2 linked regions of the Variovorax paradoxus genome follow. The protein of the gene in region 1 interacts with the protein of each later gene in a pairwise test. Links are inferred from orthologs where the notes say so. Each region holds a gene or a part of one and is shown in the gene's direction. Other genes may lie near its edges. The genes, in order: QHG62_RS11520 and QHG62_RS08825.

The links.
Region 2: the proteins of QHG62_RS11520 (region 1) and QHG62_RS08825 interact in binary tests that used the Escherichia coli proteins (3 or more experiments, as listed by UniProt). The link is inferred for Variovorax paradoxus from one-to-one orthologs.

The regions. Positions count from the first base shown.
Region 1 is NZ_CP123990.1:2,360,954-2,372,022, forward strand. The notes cover bases 2,441-5,328. They hold QHG62_RS11520 (ABC-F family ATP-binding cassette domain-containing protein), read left to right. Parts: upstream 2,441-2,819; coding sequence 2,820-4,838; downstream 4,839-5,328. Other genes in these bases: prmB (50S ribosomal protein L3 N(5)-glutamine methyltransferase), read left to right, coding at 2,441-2,683; QHG62_RS11525 (hypothetical protein), read left to right, coding at 4,866-5,328; QHG62_RS11530 (hypothetical protein), read right to left, coding at 5,320-5,328. In the rest of the region: QHG62_RS11505 (PilT/PilU family type 4a pilus ATPase), read left to right, coding at 1-470; dapE (succinyl-diaminopimelate desuccinylase), read left to right, coding at 502-1,680; more of prmB, read left to right, coding at 1,802-2,440; more of QHG62_RS11525, read left to right, coding at 5,329-5,369; more of QHG62_RS11530, read right to left, coding at 5,329-5,553; QHG62_RS11535 (helix-turn-helix domain-containing protein), read left to right, coding at 5,742-6,458; QHG62_RS11540 (helix-turn-helix transcriptional regulator), read right to left, coding at 6,602-7,549; QHG62_RS11545 (helix-turn-helix domain-containing protein), read left to right, coding at 7,818-8,693; QHG62_RS11550 (helix-turn-helix transcriptional regulator), read right to left, coding at 8,713-9,702; QHG62_RS11555 (glutamate cyclase domain-containing protein), read right to left, coding at 9,867-11,069. UniProt on the Escherichia coli protein: Genetic data indicate it may be involved in ribosome assembly or function.
Region 2 is NZ_CP123990.1:1,790,785-1,802,404, forward strand. Bases 4,608-8,046 are described here. They hold QHG62_RS08825 (2-oxoglutarate dehydrogenase E1 component), read left to right. Parts: upstream 4,608-4,969; coding sequence 4,970-7,846; downstream 7,847-8,046. Other genes in these bases: QHG62_RS08820 (propionate--CoA ligase), read left to right, coding at 4,608-4,791; odhB (2-oxoglutarate dehydrogenase complex dihydrolipoyllysine-residue succinyltransferase), read left to right, coding at 7,902-8,046. Also shown: QHG62_RS08805 (PQQ-dependent sugar dehydrogenase), read left to right, coding at 121-1,218; QHG62_RS08810 (alpha/beta fold hydrolase), read right to left, coding at 1,229-2,035; QHG62_RS08815 (isochorismatase family protein), read left to right, coding at 2,111-2,713; more of QHG62_RS08820, read left to right, coding at 2,839-4,607; more of odhB, read left to right, coding at 8,047-9,185; lpdA (dihydrolipoyl dehydrogenase), read left to right, coding at 9,199-10,629; cell division protein ZapE, read left to right, coding at 10,634-11,620. UniProt on the Escherichia coli protein: E1 component of the 2-oxoglutarate dehydrogenase (OGDH) complex which catalyzes the decarboxylation of 2-oxoglutarate, the first step in the conversion of 2-oxoglutarate to succinyl-CoA and CO(2).

The DNA.
Region 1 (11,069 bases):
CCACGCTGCACGCCAACAACAGCTACCGTGCGCTCAACCGCATCCTGAGCTTCTTCCCGGTCGAGGTGCGCCCCACGCTCTTGGGCGACCTGGGCTCGGCCCTGCGCGCCATCGTGTCGCAGCGGTTGCTGCGCACGCCCACCGGCGGCCGCGTACCGGCGCTTGAGGTCATGCTCAACACGGCCCTGGTGGCCGAGCTGATCGAAAAAGGCGACTTCTCTGCCGTCAAGGAAGCCATGGAGCAATCGATGGCCGAAGGCTCGCAGACCTTCGAAGAAGACATTGCCCGCCTCATCACCGAAGAGCGCGTGACGCGCGAAGAAGGCCTGGCCCAGTCCGACTCGCCCACCAACCTGATGTGGCGCCTGCAGAACCGCGCCGCGCCCAAGCCCAAGACCGAAGACCGCCACCTGACGGACCAGGTCGACGAACCCACCTTTACCGACATCACGCTGGACGTGAAGTTCTGACCGACCCGGCCCTCCCCTGGCTTTTTATCTGATGTCCCGTACGCTCCAGCTCGCCGAACAACTCATCTCGCGCCCCTCCGTCACCCCCGAGGATGCGGGCTGCCAACAGATCATCGGCGAGCGGCTGGCACCGCTGGGCTTCACGCTTGAAACCATCGAGAGCGGCCCGGCCGACTTTCGCGTGACCAACCTGTGGGCGGTGCGCCGCCCCGCCGGCGCCGCGGCAACAAAAACGCTGGTGTTCGCCGGCCACACCGACGTGGTGCCCACCGGACCGGTCGAGCAGTGGACCAGCCATCCTTTCACGCCTACGCATCGCGGCGGCAAGCTCTACGGGCGCGGCGCCTGCGACATGAAAACCTCGGTTGCCGCCTTCGTGGTGTCGATCGAAGAGTTTCTCAAGGCCACGCCCGACCCCAAGCTCACGCTCGCGCTGCTGCTCACCAGCGATGAAGAAGGCCCCGGCGTCGACGGCACGGTCGTCGTGTGCAACGCCCTTGCCGCGCGCGGCGAAACCATCGACTACTGCATCGTCGGCGAGCCCACCGCGGTGCAGCGCTGCGGCGACATGATCAAGAACGGCCGCCGCGGCACCATGAGCGGCAAGCTCACGGTGAACGGCGTGCAGGGGCACATCGCGTATCCGCACCTGGCAAAAAACCCGGTTCACGCCTTTGCGCCCGCGCTGGCCGAACTGGTAGCCATCAACGCGGCCGGCGGCTGGGACGCAGGCAATGCGTACTTCCAGCCCACCAGCTGGCAGATCAGCAATTTCCACTCGGGCACCGGCGCGAGCAACGTGATTCCGGGCAGCGCCGTTGTCGATTTCAACTTCCGCTTTTCGACCGAATCGACACCCGAATCGCTGCAGAAGCGCGTGCACGCGGTGCTCGATGCCCATGGGCTCGACTACACCCTTGCCTGGACTGTCGGCGGCCTGCCGTTTCTCACCACGCCCGGCGAGCTGGTGGCATCGGTGCAGGCGGCCATTGCCGACGAAACCGGCATCCAGACAGAGCTCTCGACCAGCGGCGGCACCAGCGATGCCCGCTTCATCGCCAAGATCTGCAAGCAGGTGGTCGAGCTGGGCCCGGTCAACGCCAGCATCCACAAGATCGACGAGCACATCGAAGTGGCCGAGATCGAGACGCTGAAGAACATCTACAAGCGCACGCTGGAGCGGCTCGAAGTGCTGCTCGACCCATCATGAAGCGCTTGTCTTTCTCCCACCCCTCCCGGGGGAGGGCCGGGGTGGGGGCAATCGGCGCATCTATTGGACGCTCTGCCCGCCACCATCCCAACCTTCCCCCAAAAGGGGAAGGAGCAAATCCATGAGCACGGTCATCGAACTCATCGAGGCCGGCGCCAAGCGGCTCGAAGAAGCCGGCGTCGCCTTCGGCCACGGCACCGCCAACGCCTTCGACGAAGCCGCGTGGCTCGTGCTGTGGCGCCTGAAGCTGCCGTTGGACGACCTGGACGCGGTGGCCGACAGCCCCGTGTCCTCGGCCGATGCCGGCAAGGTGCAAGCACTCGTCGAAGAGCGCATTGCCACGCGCAAGCCCGCCGCCTACCTCACCAAGGAAGCCTGGCTGCAGGGCGTGTCCTTTTACGTGGACGAGCGCGCCATCGTGCCGCGCAGCTTCATTGCCGAGCTGATTGCCGACGGCAGCATCGACTACTGGCTGGGCGAGCACACGCAGCGCGTGCTCGACCTGTGCACCGGCAACGGCAGCCTGGCCGTGCTCGCGGCGCTGACCTATCCGGATGTGATTGTGGATGCCGCCGACCTGTCGGTGGAAGCGCTCGAAGTGGCCGCCATCAACGTGACGCGGCACCAGCTCGACACCCGCGTGACGCTGATCGAGTCGGACGGCCTGAAGAAAGTGGCCGGCCCCTACGACCTGGTGCTGTGCAATCCGCCCTATGTGAACAGTGCCAGCATGGCCGCCCTGCCCGCCGAATACCGCGCCGAGCCCGAGCTTGCGCTGGCCGGCGGCACCGACGGCATGGACTTTGTGCGCCAGCTGCTTGCCGATGCGCCTTCGCGCATGAGCGAGCAGGCGGTGCTGGTGCTTGAAATCGGCAACGAGCGCGATTATTTCGAGGCGGCGTTTCCGCAACTCGAAGTGGTATGGCTCGAAACCTCGGCGGGCGAGGACCAGGTCTTGCTGGTCACCCGCACCGCCCTGCTGGCCGGCGGCGGCGCGCGTTAGCTGCGCCCGGCCAAGCCCCCACCGCTTTCCGCAGCCTGCGCTGCGGCCCCTTTACCGGGCGCTGTCCGCCCCTATGCCCCTTTGCGCCAGGCCGTCCGGGGCTGGGCGGGATAATCGCCCCTACGGTTCCTATTTCATGATTACTCTCAAAAACGTCATTCTTCGCCGCAGCGCCAAGGTTCTGCTCGACGGCGCCACCGTCACCCTCAACCCCGGTGAAAAGGTCGGCCTGGTGGGCCGCAACGGCGCGGGCAAGTCGACGCTGTTCGCGCTGCTCAACGGCACGCTGCACGAAGACGGCGGCGACTTTTCGGTGCCCAGGCATTGGCGCATGGCCCAGGTGGCGCAGAACATGCCCGAAACCGACGAATCGGCCACCGAATTCGTGGTGGGCGGCGACACCCGCCTGACCGAGCTGCGCGAAAAACTGGCCGCCATCGAGTCCGCCTACGAGGCCAACCCCGACGACGGCGATATCGGCATGGAACTGGCCCATGCCTACACCGACCTGGCCGACGCCGGCGAGCACGACGCGGTGCCGCGCGCGCAGGCACTGATTCTTGGCCTGGGCTTCAAGTCGCACGAGCTCGATGAGCCCGTCAACAGCTTTTCGGGCGGCTGGCGCATGCGCCTGCAGCTGGCCCGCGCGCTGATGTGCCCGAGCGACCTGCTGCTGCTCGACGAACCCACCAACCACCTGGACCTGGACGCACTCGTCTGGCTCGAAGCCTGGCTGCAGAAATACGCCGGCACCATGATCGTCATCAGCCACGACCGCGAGTTTCTCGATGCCGTGACCGACGTGACACTGCACATTGCCAACGCCCAGCTCACGCGCTACGGCGGCAACTACAGCAAGTTCGAGGACATGCGCGCGCTGCAGATGGAGCAGCAGCAAGTCGCCTTCAGCAAGCAGCAGGACAAGATCGCCCACCTGCAGAAGTTCATCGACCGCTTCAAGGCCAAGGCCAGCAAAGCCAAGCAGGCGCAAAGCCGCGTCAAGGCGCTGGAGCGCATGGAGCGCGTGGCGCCGCTCCTGGCCGAGGCCGACTTCACCTTCGAGTTCAAGGAGCCCGGCAACATTCCGAACCCGATGCTCTCCATCAGCAACGCGAGCTTCGGCTACGAGATCGAAGGCGAAGAGCCCAAGACCATTCTGCGCGGCGTCAGCCGCTCGGTGCTGGCGGGCCAGCGCATCGGCATTCTGGGTGCCAACGGCCAGGGCAAGTCGACCCTGGTGAAGACCATTGCGCGCGAAATGGGCGCGCTGGCCGGCCAGGTGACCGAAGGCAAGGGCCTGAACATCGGCTACTTTGCGCAGCAGGAACTCGACGTGCTGCGCCCGCAGGACACGCCGCTCGAGCACATGGTGCGCATGGCGCGCGAGCTCGGCAGCAGCGTGAAAGAGGCCACCGGCGAGCAGGCTCTGCGCGGCTTCCTGGGCAGCTTCAACTTCAGCGGCGACATGGTGAAGCAGCCCGTGGGCACCATGAGCGGCGGCGAAAAAGCGCGCCTGGTGCTCGCAATGATGGTGTGGCAGCGCCCCAACCTGCTGCTGCTGGACGAACCCACCAATCACCTGGACCTTGCCACCCGCGAGGCCCTGGCCGTGGCCCTGAACGAGTTCGAAGGCACGCTGATGCTCGTGAGCCACGATCGTGCGCTGCTGCGCTCGGTGTGCGACGAATTCTGGCTGGTGGGCCGCGGCGTGGTCACCGATTTCGACGGCGACCTCGACGACTACCAGCGCTACCTGCTCGACGAAGCCAAGCGGCTGCGCGAAGAGGCCAAGGTGGCCGTGCGCGAGGCCGCAAGTGCCGCTGCCCCCGCCGTGGCTGTGCCCGCGCCGGTTGCCGCCGAGAGCGAACCCACGGCCGCCGCCAAGAACCCGCAGCAGCGCAAGCAAGACGCCCAGGGCCGCCAGCAACGCAGCGACCAGGCCAAGCCCATCAAGCGCGAAATCGCGCAGATCGACGAACGCCTGGCCGCGGCGGGCACCGAGCGCACCGCGCTGGAGGCACGCCTGGCGCAGCCCCTGCCATCGGCCGAAATTGCCGAAGCAGGCAAGCGGCTGAAAGCCCTGAACGAAGAAATCGGCCGCCTCGAAGAACGCTGGCTGGCCCTGTCGGACCAGCTCGAGGCGCTGGCGGCCTGACCTGAACCTGCCAAGGAGACATGCGCCATGCCGTCCGCCATCGAACTGGCCCGGGGTGACGAAAAGCTCATTGCCGCGGTCCACCGCAGCCGCCGCCTGATCGGCCGCAAGGCGTTGATGGCCGCCGCCGCCAGCGCCATTCCGTTGCCCGGCGTCGACTGGGCGGCCGATGCTGCCCTGCTCTCGCGGCTGGTGCCGCAGATCAGCGCCGAGTTTGGGCTTTCTGTCACCCAGGTCGAGAGGCTCGCGCCGCACCAGCGCGAGCGCATCCAGAAGGCGGCCACCACGGTTGGCGCCCTTCTCGTCGGCCGCCTTGTCACGCGCGACCTGCTGATCAAGCTGGCCCGGCATGCCGGCGTCAAGCTCACTGCCAAGCAGGCCGCCAAGTACGTGCCGGTTGCCGGGCAGATCGTTTCGGCCGCGCTCGGCTATGCCGCCCTGCGCGCTTTGGGCGAGCAGCACATCAAGGACTGCGTGCGCGTCAGCTCGACCCTCGCCTTATCGCCTCCCGAACCGCGCGCGCCCGCCTGAACGCGGAGTCGTCGAACAGCGCCGTGCCGACGCAACCCGCCGCCGCCAAGCCTGCGGCGGCCAGCCCGCCCAGCCCGTAGTCGCACAGGCGAATTCCATAGAACAGCCCCAAGGCCGACAGCAGCGCCAATAGCGCGCACAGCGTGCGGTCGAGCCAGAGGCCCGGTGTCGATTGCTTTTTCATGGCTCAGCCCAGAGGGCGAACCTGGTTGCGGCGCGGCTGTGCGCCGTCCGCCGGTTTTTCGGACTGCTTTTGCGTGGGCCCTGCGGCCTTCAGCGCCAGCACCAACTTGCGTGGTTTCATGGCAAATACTCCCTTTCAACTATTCTAAAGTCCAAGTCGAATATTCGCGTGCGCTTAAATCTGCGCCTATGGAGACTATTGCAGCGCGTGCACTGGCAGCACGCAAATACGCGAAGATGACCCAGAAGCAGGCCGAGGCCGCTTCGGGCGTCAAGCAGTCGAACATCTCGAAGATCGAGCGCGGCGATACCGGCCGCTCGATGGGCCTGCTCGCGCTGGCGCGGGCGTACCGCGTCGACCCCAATTGGCTCGACACCGGCGATGGCCCCGCGCCATGGGACCCGGTGCAGCAGCGCCCGGCCCGCGACACCGCCAACGAACCACCCGGCCCCTACCGGGTGACGCGCACCCCGCCTCCCATCCCTTCGTTCAGCCCGGGCACTCCCGGCACCGTGCCGCTCATCGCATGGGCCGACGCCACCTCCTGGAACAAGGGCGGGCGTGCGCCGGTGGAGTCCGAGCGGTGGATTCCCTGCGTTGCGCATCACAGCCCCGGCAACACCTATGCGCTGCGCGTGCGCGGCGACAGCATGACGGCTCCCACGGGCAGCATGAAGAGCTACCCTGCCGAGTCGATCATCTTTGTCGACACCCTGCGCACAACGCCCGAGGACGGCGAACGCATCATCGCAAGGCTCGAGTCGAGCAATGAAATCACCTTCAAGGTCTTCAAGGAAGAAGACGGCCGCCGCTGGCTGCTGCCGCTGAATCCGGGGCATGAGCCCATCCGCGCGCCGTTCACCGTGCTGGGCACCGTCATCGGCAAGTGGGAAGACGAGGACTGACGCCCCCGCCTCCGGTCAGGTTGCGTGCAGGTTTGGCGAACATAGTGGAGGCTCTTTCTCCCTGTGGCCTGCACCCTCTCTGATCCTCCCTCCTCCAGCAGGTCACCTTCCAGCCCGCCTTTGTGCGGGCTGTTTTTTTGGCCCTATATGTCGCTGAGCACGCCGAAGTCGCTGTCGCCCTGCTGCACCGCGTTGACCAGCTGCACGCGGTTGCGCGCGGCAAAACGGCGGCGCAACTGGCGCATGTGGTAGTCCACCGTGTGGGCCGAAAGATCGAGGCGGTTGGCAATCTCCTTGTCGCTGCGCCCCTGCAGCAGATGCTGGAGGATGTACTGCTGCGTGGTCGAGATCTCGATGCGCGCGGCAGCCCCCGCTTCGCTCGGCATGCGCGAATGGCGCAGCACGTACTCGTGCAGGCTCAGCCCCAGCGTCAACGCATGGCCGACGATGTCGTCGGTGATCCAGCCGCGGCCCGGCTCGCCCGACTGCAGGCTGATGACGGTGTACTGGTTCACCTGCGTGGGCGACGCGAGCCGAAACATCAGCCCGCTTCTGATGCCGCTGGCGCGCAGGTCGTCCAGAAAGCGCTGCCTGCGCCCTTCGGGGTTCTCGGCCGCGGATGCGGCTGCGGACGTTGCAGCGGACAACGGCAAGGCTTCGATCTGCTCGATGTCCCACACCAGCGGAAGGCTCGAGGCCGGAACGCCAGGCTGCCGCAGGTCGACCTCGTAGAGGCGGTGCGAAAAGTAGCGCTGCGTCCACTCGGTGTTTGCATGCGCGGTAAAGAAGCTGAGCGGCCACCAGCGGCCGCGCAGGAAGGTAATGGTGCCGTAGCCAAGCCAGTCGAAGCCAAGCGCATTCAGCAAGGCCTGGATGAGATCGCGGCGCTCCTTGTTGCCCGAAGCATTCAGCAGGTCGCCCACGATGCCGGGTACGCCTTCCGCATGCCGGTGCGCCGATTCCGGCAGATAGAGTTGCTCTTCCGAATACAGTTGCGGAAAAGGCCCGTCGAGCGGCGGCTCGGCGCCGTCGGCCTGTGTAGTTGACGGCGCGCCCGAAGGCGCCGTCGAATCGAGAGCTTGTTGCAACAAACCGGCAAGAATCATGAGAGGCCTGATGGAAGTGCCGCATGCATCGGGCAGACGCTGCGGAGTTGGAGCCAAACTACCAAAGGGCGGTTATGCCGCCTTGTAAATTCTTAGCTTCGGGCACATTCGGGGGCTGAAGGCGGGCCGTGGCATCCCACGCCGGCGCGCGAGTGAATACCTTTGCATGAATGCCAATCCAGGCAAGGCATGCACGGGCATGCCAATTGCTGCTTGTCCATAAACCAAGACTTTCGGGGAGCCCTGCTTTTCGATGGAATTCCTGGCCTCCCGCTACTGGCGAGATGCGGATCTCACAGGTCTTCAACTGACCGCCAACACGCTGCTGCATCGCGAGATCCGGCCGCACAGGCACGTGGGATTCACGCTCTCGGTGTCCGATACCGAACTGCACGTGCGCACCGGCACCCGCGTGACAGTCGTGCCGCCGGGCGCACTGCTGCGCGTGGCGCCGCAGGTCTGGCACGCCGTGCAGGCGCGCAGTGCGCCGTGGCGCGAGGAAGCGATGTACTGCAGCGGCCCCGTTGCCCGCTGCATCAGCGCAGCGCACGAGAGCACTCCGCTTGCCCGCGTGGAAGACGACGCCGGCGTTTCGGTTTTTCTCGATCCCTCGGAGGCCTTCGGCTTTCTCGAATGCCACAGGCTGCTGCACGAGCCCGCGCGCAGCGGCGATGAAGAGAGCAGTGCAGCCGGCCGCGCCCTGCTGCGCCAGCGCTTGGCCCGCTGGATTCCGTTGCAGGCACAGCCCACCCGCGTTGTCGACAGCGGCGACGCGCGCATGAACCGGCTGTATGAATTGATCGCCTCGGGCTTTCAGCAGCGCATGACGCTCGATAGCCTGGCCGATGCGGCGGGCCTGCACCCGGTGCATGTGCAGCGCCGCTTCAAAGGCGCCATGGGCTTCACCCCGCATGAAATGCTGGTGGGCCACCGCATCGAGTACGCACGCGATCTCATCGCCGGCGGTGCGCGCGTTACCTATGCAGCGCACGCCGCCGGCTTTACCGATCAAAGCCATTTGCACAAGACCTTTCTAGGCACCTATGCCGTGTTGCCGGGCGACTACCGCAGGCTTTCGGCGCTCGACGCCCTGCAGCCGGCATCCGCACGCAACGGCATTGCCGGCTAGGAGCGCGGGCCCGCAGCCGCTAAGGCTGCCAGTCTGCCGCCGCGCTCACCAGCTGAACCCTGTTGCGCACGCCAAAGCGGCGCCGGAGTTGGCGCATGTGGTAGTCCACCGCATGGCTCGACAACCCCAGCGTGTAGGCAATTTCCTTGTCGCCGAGCCCTCGCAGAAGCGATTCGAGAATCGATTGCTGCGTCGGCGAAATCGGCGACTTGGCGTGCAGCGGCTCGTCCTGGCCTCGCATTGCCGCCACGGGCTTGCGCACATTGCGAGACACGTGCTCATGCACGCTCAGCCCCAGCATGAGGGCACGGCCCACGGTGGCACCAGCAATCCAACTGCGACCGGGCGCACTGGACATCAGGTCGATGAAGGTGTGCTCATGCATGTGCCCTGGCGTGGCCAGCCGAAAGGAGATGCCGCTGCGAATGCCGCTCGCCTCCATTTCGTCCAGCAGCATGCGGCGCCGGCCCGCGGTGTCGGGGGCTTCGGTCTCGGCCTGCAGCGGTTGCCTGCATTGCGACTGCGCGAGCGATTCCAGGTCCCACACCAGTGGAAGGCCGGACACCGGCACATCGCTGGCGCGCGTATCCACCTGGTGATGGCGCTGCGAGAAATAGCCACGAACCCAGGCCTCGTGGGCGTAGCTCACAAGAACGCTCAGCGGCCGCAAACCACCTTGCAGGTCTTCGAAGCTTCCATAGCCCAGCCATTCGAAACCGATCGCCCGCAGTTGCTCCTTCACGAGCGCCTTGCGCGCCGAATGATCGGGTGCGCTGCGCAGCCCGGCGACCAGTCCGGTCGCATCGCCCTGGCTGGCGAGCGGCGGCAAGGGCTTGTCGTCCGAATAGAAAAGCGGAGCGGCACCCGCCGCATCGCTGCCGCGCGACACGGGCAAGGCAGGCCCGCTGGATGCCGCGGCCGGCGGCGCAGCAGCGCGGCGCTGCACGAACAACGAAGGGCGGATCGTTACCGCCGGCACAGGGCTGATCAGAGTCGCGAATGCATTCATTGCCCCCAGTCTAGGAGTGCACGCGCGGCGACACCAATGCAATTGCGGCATGCGTCATAACGCAAATGCATGCCCGCGCCCCGCAATGGAGCAGGGGCATGGCGCAGTGCTACGTCTTTCGGCTCACATGCCTTCGGCTCTCATACTTTCCGCTCACACAGTCATCACAACCGCAGGTTCCAGGTTTCGCGCGCGTAGTTCTCCAGGCCCTCGATGCTCTGCGGCATCACAGTCGATTTCGAAGTTGCCGTGCCGCCGCGCGTGGGCACCTGCCGGACCACGATCTGCCCGGCCTCGGCCGAGTTGGGATCGTTCGCCGGAAAGCTGCCGTCGTTGTCGTTCATCTTGCGGTCGGTAAGCCCGTGCATGACCCGGGTCCACTCGGTGGCGGGTATGCCGTTGGGGCCGTCCTTGGCCAGCCGATCGCGCAGCAGCTGCATGCCCTCGTCCACCGTCTTGCCTTCGGACTTCATCAGGGCGTTCCAGGCCACCATCGGAGACACGCCCTCGTGCGTGCAATCGAGCATGGCGCGGGTCTGTTCGTCGGAGAAGCCCCTGTCCTTCAGCACGTCGCGCAGCGCCGTGTCGCGCTGCATCTCGCGCGCGTCGACCTGGTCGTAGTGGTGGGCAATGTTGTAGAACTGCTTGATGCCGGTGAACACGGCCACCGCCAGTCCGCCGATGGTCGCCGCCTCGGCCGGAATGGCCAGCAGCGCGCCCAGCTCGACCGCACCCGCACGCGCCAGCGCCTTGCCCGTGACGTTCACCAGGCCCACACCACCGTCCACCAATCCGCCCACGCCCATGCCCACGTTGGTGTACGTCACCCAGGCCGGCACCGTGTCCTTCTGGCCGAAGGCCAGCGACAGGTCGGCCGCACCCACGCCGGCCGTGCCCAGGCCGAAGACGTACTTCCAGGCCATCTTGCCCTCGATGTCCGCTGCCGCGCCGTCGATCACGCGGTTGCCCGCGAGCGAGCGCTCGGCCATCAGCGTGGTGTAGGGCTTGGCCATGAAGAAGGCCTGCGTCGGCGCGTAGATGCGGTGGTACCAGTGCGCGTAGTCCTGCACCCCGTCGGCCATCGGGCGGAAGTTGGTTATCTCGGTGCTCACGTTGTGCGTGACAAAGCCCGCGTTGGCCACCCAGCGCAGCGCCTGCCCGAAGGCGGTGTTGGCGTTGGTGACGTTGTTGATGGTCTTCGCCTCCACACCCAGCAGCTTCTGCAGCTCGCCGTCGAGCTCGCCGCCCAGGCGCGCATATGCGTTGATGCGCGCCGCATCGGACAAGCCCGGGTCCACCTTCGTGACCGCCTCCATGTACTTGTCCACCAGCGCGGTGCCCTGTCGCACCTCGCCCGCGTTCAGGCC
Region 2 (11,620 bases), 570 kb from region 1 along the record:
GAACCTCCGCCTGTAAGGTGAATCACTCGCGGGAGCGCGTTTGATCGACAAAATCCCGCAACATCGCTTCAACTTCCCGCAAAATTCGTGAATCTGCAAATTACATCGAACTTTCGGCCTATGGGTCGCGCAGCTGTCCTGGCGGGGTTGGCGTTCGCGGGCACCGTTGTAGCGCAGCTACGCCCTGAGACCATTTCGTCCGGTCTCGAGAATCCATGGGGCGTCGCCTTCCTGCCGAACGGCCGTTTCGCGGTGACCGAACGCGCCGGGCGTTTGCGGGTGATTGCTGCGGACGGAAAAATCAGCCCGCCAGTGACCGGGTTACCTGCGATTGCGGCGGGCGGCCAGGGTGGCCTGCTCGACGTGCTGGCGGATTCAGGCTTCGAAAAGAACCGCACGCTGTACTTCTGTTTTTCCGAACCCCAGGCAGGGGGCTCGGCCAACGGCACTGCGCTGGCCCGCGCACAGCTTTCGGAAGAGGGCGCGAAGCTGGAGAACCTGCGCATCATCTTCAGCCAGCAACCCAAGGTGGCCAGCCGCAATCATTTCGGCTGCCGCATTGTCGAAGCGAGAGACGGCACGCTGTTTCTTACGCTGGGCGACCGGTACAGCCGCAAGGACGATGCGCAGAAGCTCGACAGCCACCTGGGCAAAGTCGTGCGCATTGCCAAAGACGGAACCGTGCCAAAGGACAACCCGTTTGTCGGCCGGAGTGGGGCGCTGCCTGAAATCTGGAGCTACGGCCACCGCAATGGCCAGGGCGCGACGCTCGCGCCGGACGGCCGCCTGTGGATGACGGAGCACGGCCCCCAAGGCGGCGACGAGCTCAATGTTCCGCAAGCTGGCCGCAACTACGGCTGGCCGGTGATCACCTACGGTGAAAACTACGGCGGCGGCAAGATTGGCGACGGCCTCACCGCGAGCGAAGGGATGGAGCAGCCGTTGCACTACTGGGTGCCGTCGATTGCGCCATCGGGCATGGCCTTCCTGACCAGCGACCGGTATGGCACGGGGTGGAGGGGCAATCTCTTCGTCGGATCGCTCAAGTTCGGCTATCTCGACCGCATCGAGCTGAAAGACGGCAAGGTGGTGGCCGAGCACAGGCTGCTGGCCGACGGAAGGGCGCGTATCCGCGACGTGAAGCAGGGGCCGGACGGATTGCTTTATGTACTGACCGACGAATCCGACGGCAAGCTGCTGCGGTTAAGGCCGAACTGACCCCAGGGCTTCAGCCTGAGCAGCCCGGCAGAGGCAGCGTGGGCAGCATGCTGCGCCAGAGGCGCATCCACTCGGGCCAGTCATGGCCGCCCTCGGTCGTGAACACGCGGCCCTCCGGCAGCGCAGCGGCCAGGAGCCGGTGGCTGAAGGCAAAGCGGTCGTCGATGCCGTAGCCCAGGTAAAGCGGCGGGCGCGCGCCGAAGGTGGCGCTATGGCCGACGTGGCCGCGCAGCCATTGCCAAAGCTGCGTTTCGTTCGGCGTTCGCGGGTCGCTGCCCGGTGGGGCGTCCAGCGGCCCGGTCCAGTGGGCCACGCCGCCCGCATTGGCGATGTCCAGGCTGAGCGCGCGTTCCCCCAGATAAGGCGCGATGGTCACGAGGCCGGCCAGTTCGCCGGGGTGGGTTTGCGCGTAGAGAAGCCCGCCGAATCCGCCGACCGAAATGCCGACGATCCAGATCGACTTGTAGCCCTTGCTGCGTGCCGGTGCCATCACGTCCTTGCTCAACCGGTCGAGGATGGTCTTGTTGTTGTAGTAGCCGAGGTGCGCATCGACCAGCATCGCGTCCACCGCGAGCCTGTTGTCGCCTAGCGCCTTGACGAAACCCTCGCGCGTGAAATCGTCCGGGTGCGAATAGGCGCCGGGCAGGAGCAAAAGCAGCGTGTCCGCGTTCGGGGTGCAGCTGCTCTTTTCGAGCGTGCTCTCCAGCGGCGTGTTGGCCGTTCGCATGCCGCCGCAGCCGGAGACCAGGAGCACGGCGCAAAGGCTCAGCAGCAGGAGAGGGCGCCGCGCTGAGAGGCGCCAGTAAAAGATCCGCATCCAGCGGAGTCTAGGTGCACGGCTTTTCGGTGGTACGGTCTAGCCCAATCAATTTTCATCTGAAAGAATCAGTTCATGCTGCTCGACGCCTCGCAATCCCAACTCGTGCTGATCGACTACCAGGCGCAACTGATGCCTGCGATCTTCGAGGCCGATGCCGTGGCGCAGAACGCCGTGCGCCTGGGCAAGATGGCGCGCCTGTTCGAGGTGCCGGTCTGGGGCACCGAGCACAACCCCTCGAAGCTCGGCGAAACCCTGCCCAGCATTCGCGCGCTGTACCAGCGAACCTTGCCCAAGATGCATTTCAGCGGCATGGAGGAGGGCCTTGGCGAATGGCTGCGCGTGCCGCCCAAGGCGCCGCAGGGCAACGCCCGCAGCCTGCCGAAGCACCTGCAGAAGCCTGCGGCCGCAGCCGAAGAGCGCAACACCATCGTGATTGCCGGCTGCGAGGCGCATGTGTGCCTGCTGCAGACCGCACTCGATCTTCTTGAAGACGAGTTTGAAGTTTGGGTGGTGACCGACGCCTGCAGCTCTCGCACCGAGCGCAATCGCGACGCGGCCTTCGACCGGTTGGCCGGCGCGGGCGCCGAGTTGGTGACCACCGAGATGGTCGGCTTCGAGTGGCTGCGCACGGCCGAGCACCCGGCATTCCCCGAGCTGCTGAAGATCATTCGATAACGGCCTTGCGTTCAGCCCCCACCCGGCCGGGGCCGGAGCGACGCGGGCGACACCTGATTGTCGGGCGCGTCAGCTTCCTGCAAGATCGATCTCCATAATTATGAATTCAGTTTTAGGCGACGCTGATCGCCGGAGCTGATTTCCATAACCAGGAGACATCGCAGATGAGCCGCTACGAAGAGTTCTATCGCCGGTCGGTGGATGCGCCCGAGGCGTTCTGGGCCGAGCAGGCCCGGCTGATCGACTGGAAGACGCCGCCGACCCAGGTTCTGGACGCCAGCCAGCCGCCATTTGCCCGCTGGTTCGTGGGTGGAAGCACCAATCTGTGCCACAACGCCGTCGACCGGCATGTAGCCGAATGCGGCGATCAACCTGCGTTGATCTTCGTATCGACTGAAACCGGAACCGAAAGAACCTACAGCTTTCGCGAACTGCATGCCGAGGTGCAGCGCACCGCGGCCAGCCTGGTCGAGCTCGGGGTGGGCAAAGGCGACCGCGTGCTCATCTATATGCCGATGATTCCGGAAGCGGCGTTCGCCATGCTGGCCTGCGCGCGGATCGGCGCCATCCATTGCGTGGTTTTCGGCGGCTTCGCCAGTGGCTCGCTGGCGGCGCGCATCGAAGACGCCGAGCCCAAGGTGGTGGTGAGCGCCGACGCCGGTTCTCGCGGCGGCAAGGTCATTGCGTACAAGCCGCTGCTCGACGAGGCCATCAGGATTTCAAAGCACAAGCCACCGGCCGTGCTCCTGACCGATCGCGGCCTTGCGCCCATGGCATTGACCGCCGGGCGCGACCACCTGGCTGCCGAGTTGAGCCTGAAGCATCGCGCCACCGAAGTGCCATGCACCTGGCTGGCCGCCACCGACATCAGTTACACCATCTACACGAGCGGCACCACCGGCAAGCCGAAGGGCGTGCAGCGCGATGTCGGCGGCTATGCGGTGGCGCTGGCCGCCAGCATGAAGCACATCTTCGACGGGCGGGCGGGCGAAACCTATTTTTCGACCAGCGACATCGGCTGGGTGGTGGGCCACAGCTACATCGTCTATGGGCCGCTGATCGCCGGCATGGCCACCCTGATGTACGAGGGCCTGCCCACCCAGGGCATCGACAAGCAGCCTGACGGCGGCATCTGGTGGCGCCTGGTCGAGAAATACAAGGTCACGGTGAAGTTCAGCGCGCCCACCGCGGTGCGCGTGCTCAGGAAGCAAGACCCGGCGCTGCTCAGAAAATACGACCTGTCGAGCCTGCGCGCGCTCTTCCTGGCGGGCGAACCGCTCGACGAGCCCACAGCGCGGTGGATTGCCGACGGCTTGGGCGTGCCGATCATCGACAACTATTGGCAGACCGAATCGGGCTGGCCGATCATCACCATTGCCAATGGCGTGGAGAAAAAGCCCAGCAAATTCGGCAGCCCGGGCGTGCCGATGTACGGCTACCGCGTGAAGATCCTGCACGAATCCACAGGTGAGGAACTGACGGGCGCCAACGAAAAGGGCGTGGTCGTGATCGAAGGGCCCACGCCGCCGGGCTTCATGCAAACGGTGTGGAAGGACGACCGGCGGTTCGTCGACACCTATTGGAAAACCGTACCCGGCAAGATGGTCTATTCGACCTTCGACTGGGGGATTCGCGACGAAGACGGTTACTTCTACATCCTCGGGCGCACCGACGACGTGATCAACGTGGCCGGGCACCGCCTCGGCACGCGCGAGATCGAGGAGAGCATTTCGGGGCACGCCGGCGTGGCCGAGGTGGCGGTGGTCGGCGTGGCCGATGCGCTCAAGGGGCAGGTGGCCATGGCTTTCGTCGTACCGCGGGACGGCCAGGCAGTTACCGACCCCGACGTGGCGCTGAAGCTGGAGGGCGAAATCATGAAAGTGGTGGCCGACCAGCTCGGCGCGCTGGCGCGGCCGGCCCGCGTGCGCTTTGTGAACGGGCTGCCCAAGACCCGCAGCGGCAAGCTGCTGCGGCGGGCGATCCAGGCCGTGTGCGAGCAGCGCGATCCGGGCGACCTGACCACCATGGACGACCCCGCCACGCTGCAACAGATCAAACAACTACTTTCTTCTGCCTGAATGAGCAAGGGTAATCTTGCGAAGTTGCGCCGAGCCGTCATATGTCTGACGTGGCACAATGCCAAGGTACTCAGGCCCTTCCCCAGCCACAGTCGCATCCGCCAACCGGTTCAGCCGTGTCGCGGAAGGTTTCTTAACCAGCTAGTGCTTCCTTCAGGGAAGCGAAGGTCAGCGGAATATGAGCGATTCTTCTACGCCATCGGCGTACACCGCCTATCAAGGCAACACATACCTCTTCGGCGGCAATGCGCCCTACGTCGAAGAGATGTACGAAAACTACCTTGCCAACCCTGGCAGCGTGCCTGACAACTGGCGCTCGTATTTCGATGCGCTGCAGAATGTTCCCGCCGTAGACGGCTCCAATACCCGCGATGTGCCGCACCAGCCGGTCATCAACGCCTTTGCAGAACGTGCCAAGCAGGGCACGACCCGCGTGGTCCAGGCCAGCGGCGCAGACTCCGAACTGGGCCGCAAGCGCACCGCCGTCCAGCAGCTGATTGCCGCCTACCGCAACGTCGGAGCCCGCTGGGCCGACCTCGACCCCCTCAAGCGCGCCGAGCGCCCGGCCATTCCGGAACTCGAGCCCTCGTTCTACGGCTTTACCGACGCCGACCTCGAGACGGTGTTCAACACGAGCAACACCTTCTTCGGCAAAGAGACCATGTCGCTGCGCGACCTGCTCAATGCCTTGCGTGAAACGTATTGCGGCACGATGGGCGCCGAGTACATGTACACCACCGACCAGAACCACAAGCGCTGGTGGCAGCAGAAGCTCGAAAGCGCCCGGACCAACCCCAAGCTGACGGCCGAGCAGAAGAAGCACGTGCTGAACCGCCTTACGGCGGCCGAGGGCCTCGAGCGCTTCCTGCATACCAAGTACGTGGGCCAGAAGCGCTTCTCGCTCGAAGGCGGCGAGAGCTTCATCGTCTCGATGGACGAGCTCATCAACCAGGCCGGCGTCAAGGGCGTGCAGGAAATCGTGATCGGCATGGCCCACCGCGGCCGCCTGAACGTGCTGGTCAATTCGCTGGGCAAGCTGCCCGCCGACCTGTTCGCCGAGTTCGACCACACCGCACCTGAAGACCTGCCAAGCGGCGACGTGAAGTACCACCAGGGCTTCAGCTCGGACGTGACCACCCCTGGCGGCCCGGTGCACCTGAGCCTTGCGTTCAACCCCTCGCACCTCGAAATCGTGAACCCCGTGGTCGAAGGCTCCGTGCGTTCGCGCATGGACCGCCGCGCCGACCCGCAGGGCAAGCAGGTGCTGCCCGTGCTGGTGCACGGCGACGCCGCCTTCGCGGGCCAGGGCGTCGTGATGGAAACGCTGGCACTGGCAGAAACGCGCGGCTACTTCACCGGCGGCACGGTGCATATCGTCATCAACAACCAGATCGGCTTCACCACCAGCGACCCGCGCGACAGCCGCTCGACGCTGTACTGCTCGGACATCGTCAAGATGATCGAGGCGCCGGTGCTGCACGTGAACGGCGACGATCCCGAAGCCGTGGTGCTGGCTACCCAGCTCGCCCTCGAATTCCGCATGGAGTTCCAGAAGGACGTGGTTGTGGACATCGTCTGCTTCCGCAAGCTCGGCCACAACGAGCAGGACACGCCTTCGCTCACGCAGCCGCTCATGTACAAGAAGATCGCCCAGCATCCCGGCACGCGCAAGCTGTACGCCGACAAGCTGGCCGCTCAAGGCCTGGGCGACACGCTCGGCGACGACATGGTCAAGGCGCAACGCGCGGCCTTCGACGAAGGCAAGAACACCATCGACCCGGTGCTCACCAACTTCAAGAGCAAGTACGCGGTCGACTGGAGCCCCTACCTCAACAAGAAGTGGACCGATGCCGGCGACACGGCCATTCCGTCCAGCGAGTGGAAGCGCCTGGCCGAGAAGATCACCACGGTGCCGGCCGGCTTCACGGTGCACCCGCTCGTGAAGAAGGTGCTGGACGACCGCGCCGCCATGGGCCGCGGCGACGTGAACGTCGACTGGGGCATGGGCGAGCACATGGCTTTCGCCTCTCTGGTGGCCAGCGGCTACCCGGTTCGCCTCTCGGGCGAGGACTCGGGCCGTGGCACCTTCACGCACCGCCACGCCGTGCTGCACGACCAGAACCGCGAGAAGTTCGACGTCGGCACCTACACTCCGCTGCAGAACGTGGCTGAAAACCAGGCGCCGTTCGTCGTCATCGACTCCATCCTCTCGGAAGAAGCCGTCCTCGCGTTCGAATACGGCTACGCATCGAACGACCCGAACACGCTCGTGATCTGGGAAGCCCAGTTCGGCGACTTCGTGAACGGCGCGCAAGTGGTGATCGACCAGTTCATCGCTTCGGGCGAAGTGAAGTGGGGCCGCGTCAACGGCCTGACCATGATGCTGCCGCACGGCTACGAAGGCCAGGGCCCCGAGCACAGCTCGGCACGCCTGGAGCGCTTCATGCAGCTGAGCGCGGACACCAACATGCAAGTGGTGCAGCCGACCACGGCCAGCCAGATCTTCCACGTGCTGCGCCGCCAGATGGTGCGCAACCTGCGCAAGCCGCTCATCATCCTTACGCCCAAGTCGCTGCTGCGCAACAAGGATGCAACGTCGCCGCTGTCCGAGTTCACCAAGGGCAGCTTCCAGACGGTCATTCCGGACAGCAAGGGCCTGAAGGCAGAGAAGGTCAAGCGCCTGATCGCCTGCTCGGGCAAGGTCTACTACGACCTGTTCAAGAAGCGCGAAGAGCAGGGCAACGAGGACGTGGCGATCATCCGCGTCGAGCAGCTCTACCCGTTCCCGCACAAGGCCTTTGCCGCCGAGATCAAGAAGTACCCGAATCTCGTCGACGTGGTCTGGTGCCAGGACGAGCCGCAGAACCAGGGCGCCTGGTTCTTCGTGCAGCACTACATCCACGAAAACATGCAGGAAGGCCAGAAGCTCGGCTACTCCGGCCGTGCCGCTTCGGCATCGCCGGCGGTGGGCTACTCGCACCTGCACCAGGAACAGCAGAAGGCGCTCGTCGATGGCGCATTTGGCAAGCTCAAGGGCTTCGTGCTGACCAAGTAATCAAGAGCCTTTTTTCACACGAACACCCTCAAGAACAAAACGGAGCTCACTCCAAATGTCTATCGTAGAAGTCAAAGTCCCCCAGCTTTCCGAATCCGTGGCCGAAGCCACCATGCTCACCTGGAAGAAGAAGGCCGGCGAAGCCGTCGCCGTCGATGAAATCCTGATCGAGATCGAGACCGACAAGGTCGTGCTCGAAGTGCCCGCACCCTCGGCCGGCGTGCTGGCCGAAATCGTCCAGCCCGATGGCGCCACCGTGGTGGCCGACCAGCTCATCGCCAGGATCGACACCGAAGGCAAGGGCGCGGCCGCCGCACCGGCGGCAGCACCCGCCGCCGCAGCCCCGGCGCCCGCCGCAGCCCCGGCGCCCGCCGCTGCACCGGCCCCCGCAGCCGCTGCCGCAGCCGCCGGCGGCTCGAAGGCCGACGTTGCCATGCCCGCCGCTGCCAAGCTGCTGGCCGACAACAACCTGAAGACCAGCGACGTGGCCGGTACCGGCAAGGACGGCCGCGTCACCAAGGGCGACGTGCTCGGCGCCGTGGCTTCGGGCGCCAAGCCTGCCGCCACCGTGGCGGCACCGGCCGCCAAGCCTGCGCTGCCGCAAGTCTCGGCACCCTCTGGCACCGCAGACCTGGGCGAACGCCCCGAGCAGCGCGTGCCGATGAGCCGCCTGCGCGCCCGCATTGCCGAGCGCCTGCTGCAATCGCAAGCCACCAACGCCATCCTGACGACCTTCAACGAGGTCAACATGGCACCGGTGATGGAACTGCGCAAGCGCTTCCAGGACAGCTTCACCAAGGAACACGGCGTGAAGCTCGGCTTCATGAGCTTCTTCGTGAAGGCCGCGGTGCATGCGCTGAAGAAGTACCCGGTGATCAACGCCTCGGTCGACGGCAACGACATCCTGTACCACGGCTACTTCGACATCGGTATTGCTGTCGGTTCGCCGCGCGGCCTGGTGGTGCCCATCCTGCGCAATGCCGACCAGATGAGCTTTGCCGACATCGAGAAGAAGATTGCCGAATACGGCAAGAAGGCGCAGGACGGCAAGCTCGGCATCGAAGAGATGACTGGCGGCACGTTCTCCATCTCGAACGGCGGCACCTTCGGCTCGATGCTATCGACCCCGATCATCAACCCGCCCCAGTCGGCCATCCTCGGCGTGCACGCCACCAAGGACCGCGCCGTCGTCGAGAACGGCCAGATCGTCATCCGCCCGATGAACTACCTTGCCATGAGCTATGACCACCGCATCATCGACGGCCGCGAAGCCGTGCTGGGCCTGGTCGCCATGAAGGAGGCGCTGGAAGATCCGTCGCGCCTGCTGTTCGACATCTGAGGAGACTGATCAGATGGCAAACAAACAATTCGACGTCATCGTCATCGGCGGCGGCCCCGGCGGCTACATCGCGGCCATTCGCGCCGCGCAACTCGGCTTCAACGTCGCGTGTATCGACGAGTGGAAAAACGGCAAGGGCGGCCCGGCACCGGGCGGCACCTGCACCAACGTCGGCTGCATTCCGTCGAAGGCGCTGCTGCAATCGTCGGAGCACTTCGAGCAGGCCGGCCACCACTTTGCCGACCACGGCATCAAGGTCGAGGGCCTTGGCCTGGACATCGACAAGATGCTGGCCCGCAAGGACCAGGTCGTGAAGCAGAACAACGACGGCATCCTGTACCTGTTCAAGAAGAACAAGATCAGCTTCTTCCATGGCCGCGGCTCGTTCGTGAAAACCGACGAAACCGGCTATGAGATCAAGGTGGCGGGCGCGGCCGAAGAATCGATCAGCGGCAAGCACATCATCGTGGCCACGGGCTCCAACGCCCGCGCATTGCCCGGTACGCCTTTCGACGAGGAGAACATTCTTTCGAACGACGGCGCGCTGCGCATCGGCGCGGTGCCGAAGAAGCTGGGCCTGATCGGCTCGGGCGTCATCGGCCTGGAAATGGGGTCGGTGTGGCGCCGCCTCGGTGCCGAAGTCACGGTGCTCGAAGCGCTGCCGACCTTCCTCGGCGCGGTGGACGAGCAGATCGCCAAGGAAGCCAAGAAGGCCTTCGACAAGCAGAAGCTCAAGATCGAGCTTGGCGTCAAGGTCGGCGAGATCAAGTTGTCGAAGAAGGGCGTGAGCGTTGCCTGGACCAATGCCAAGGGCGAAGCCCAGACGCTGGAAGTCGACAAGCTGATCGTCTCGATCGGCCGCGTGCCCAACACCATTGGCCTGAACGCCGAAGCCGTGGGCCTGAAGCTGGACGAGCGCGGCGCCATTGCCGTGGACGACGATTGCAAGACGAGCCTGCCCAACGTGTGGGCCATCGGCGACGTGGTGCGCGGTCCGATGCTCGCGCACAAGGCCGAGGAAGAGGGCGTTGCCGTGGCGGAGCGCATTGCGGGCCAGCACGGCCACGTCAACTTCAACACGGTTCCGTGGGTCATCTATACCAGCCCCGAGATCGCGTGGGTCGGGCAGACCGAGCAGCAGCTCAAGGCCGCGGGCCGCGCCTACAAGGCCGGCACCTTCCCGTTCCTGGCAAACGGCCGCGCACGCGCGCTGGGCGACACGACCGGCATGGTCAAGTTCCTGGCCGATGCCGCAACCGACGAGATCCTCGGCGTGCACATCGTGGGCCCGCAAGCCAGCGAGCTGATCTCCGAAGCCGTGGTGGCCATGGAGTTCAAGGCCAGCGCCGAAGACATCGCGCGCATCTGCCACGCGCATCCGTCGCTGTCGGAAGCCACGAAGGAAGCGGCACTTGCCGTGGACAAGCGTACGCTGAACTTCTGATCCATTGACCAGCGTCAAAGAGGCCTATGAGGCGGAACTCGCGGTGCGCGGGTTCCAGAGCGATCCCGCGCAACTGCGTGCCGTGGAGGCGCTGGATCGCTGCGCGCGGGAGTGGGCCGGCTACAAGGCCCAGCGCTCCAACGCACTGAAGAAGTTCATCAACCGGCCGGAGCTCCCGCGCGGCGTCTACATGTATGGCGGCGTCGGGCGGGGCAAGAGCTTCCTGATGGACTTGTTCTTCAACGCCGTGCCGCTCAGGCGCAAGACGCGCCTGCACTTTCACGAGTTCATGCGCGAGGTGCACCGCGAGTTGCGCGAGTTGCAGGGCACGGTCAATCCGCTCGATGAGCTTGGGTTGCGCATTTCCAAGCGCTACAAGCTGATCTGCTTCGACGAGTTCCACGTGGCGGACATCACCGATGCGATGATTCTTCATCGGCTGCTGGTGTCGCTGTTCGAGAACGGCGTGGGCTTTGTCACCACCTCCAATTTCAGGCCCGACGACCTGTACCCGGGCGGGCTGCATCGCGACCGCATCCTGCCAGCGATTGCATTGCTGAACGAAAAGCTCGAAGTATTGAGCGTGGACAACGGCACCGACTACCGGCGCCGCACACTCGAGCAATTGCGCATGTACCTCACGCCCAACGATGCGGCGGCCGAGAAGGAAATGCGCAAGGCTTTCGACAAGCTGGCCGAAACGGCCGACGAAAACCCGGTCCTGCACATCGAGCAGCGCGAGATCCGCGCACGGCGCAAGGCGGGCGGTGTGGTCTGGTTCGACTTCAAGACGCTGTGCGGCGGGCCGCGCTCGCAGAACGACTACCTCGAAATTGCCAGCCAGTTCCACACGGTGCTGCTCTCCGACGTGCCGCACATGCCGGTGCGCATGGCTTCCGAAGCACGCCGTTTCACCTGGCTCGTCGACGTCTTGTACGACCGGCGTGTCAAGCTCATCATGTCGGCTGAGGTGGCGCCGGAGGCGTTGTAT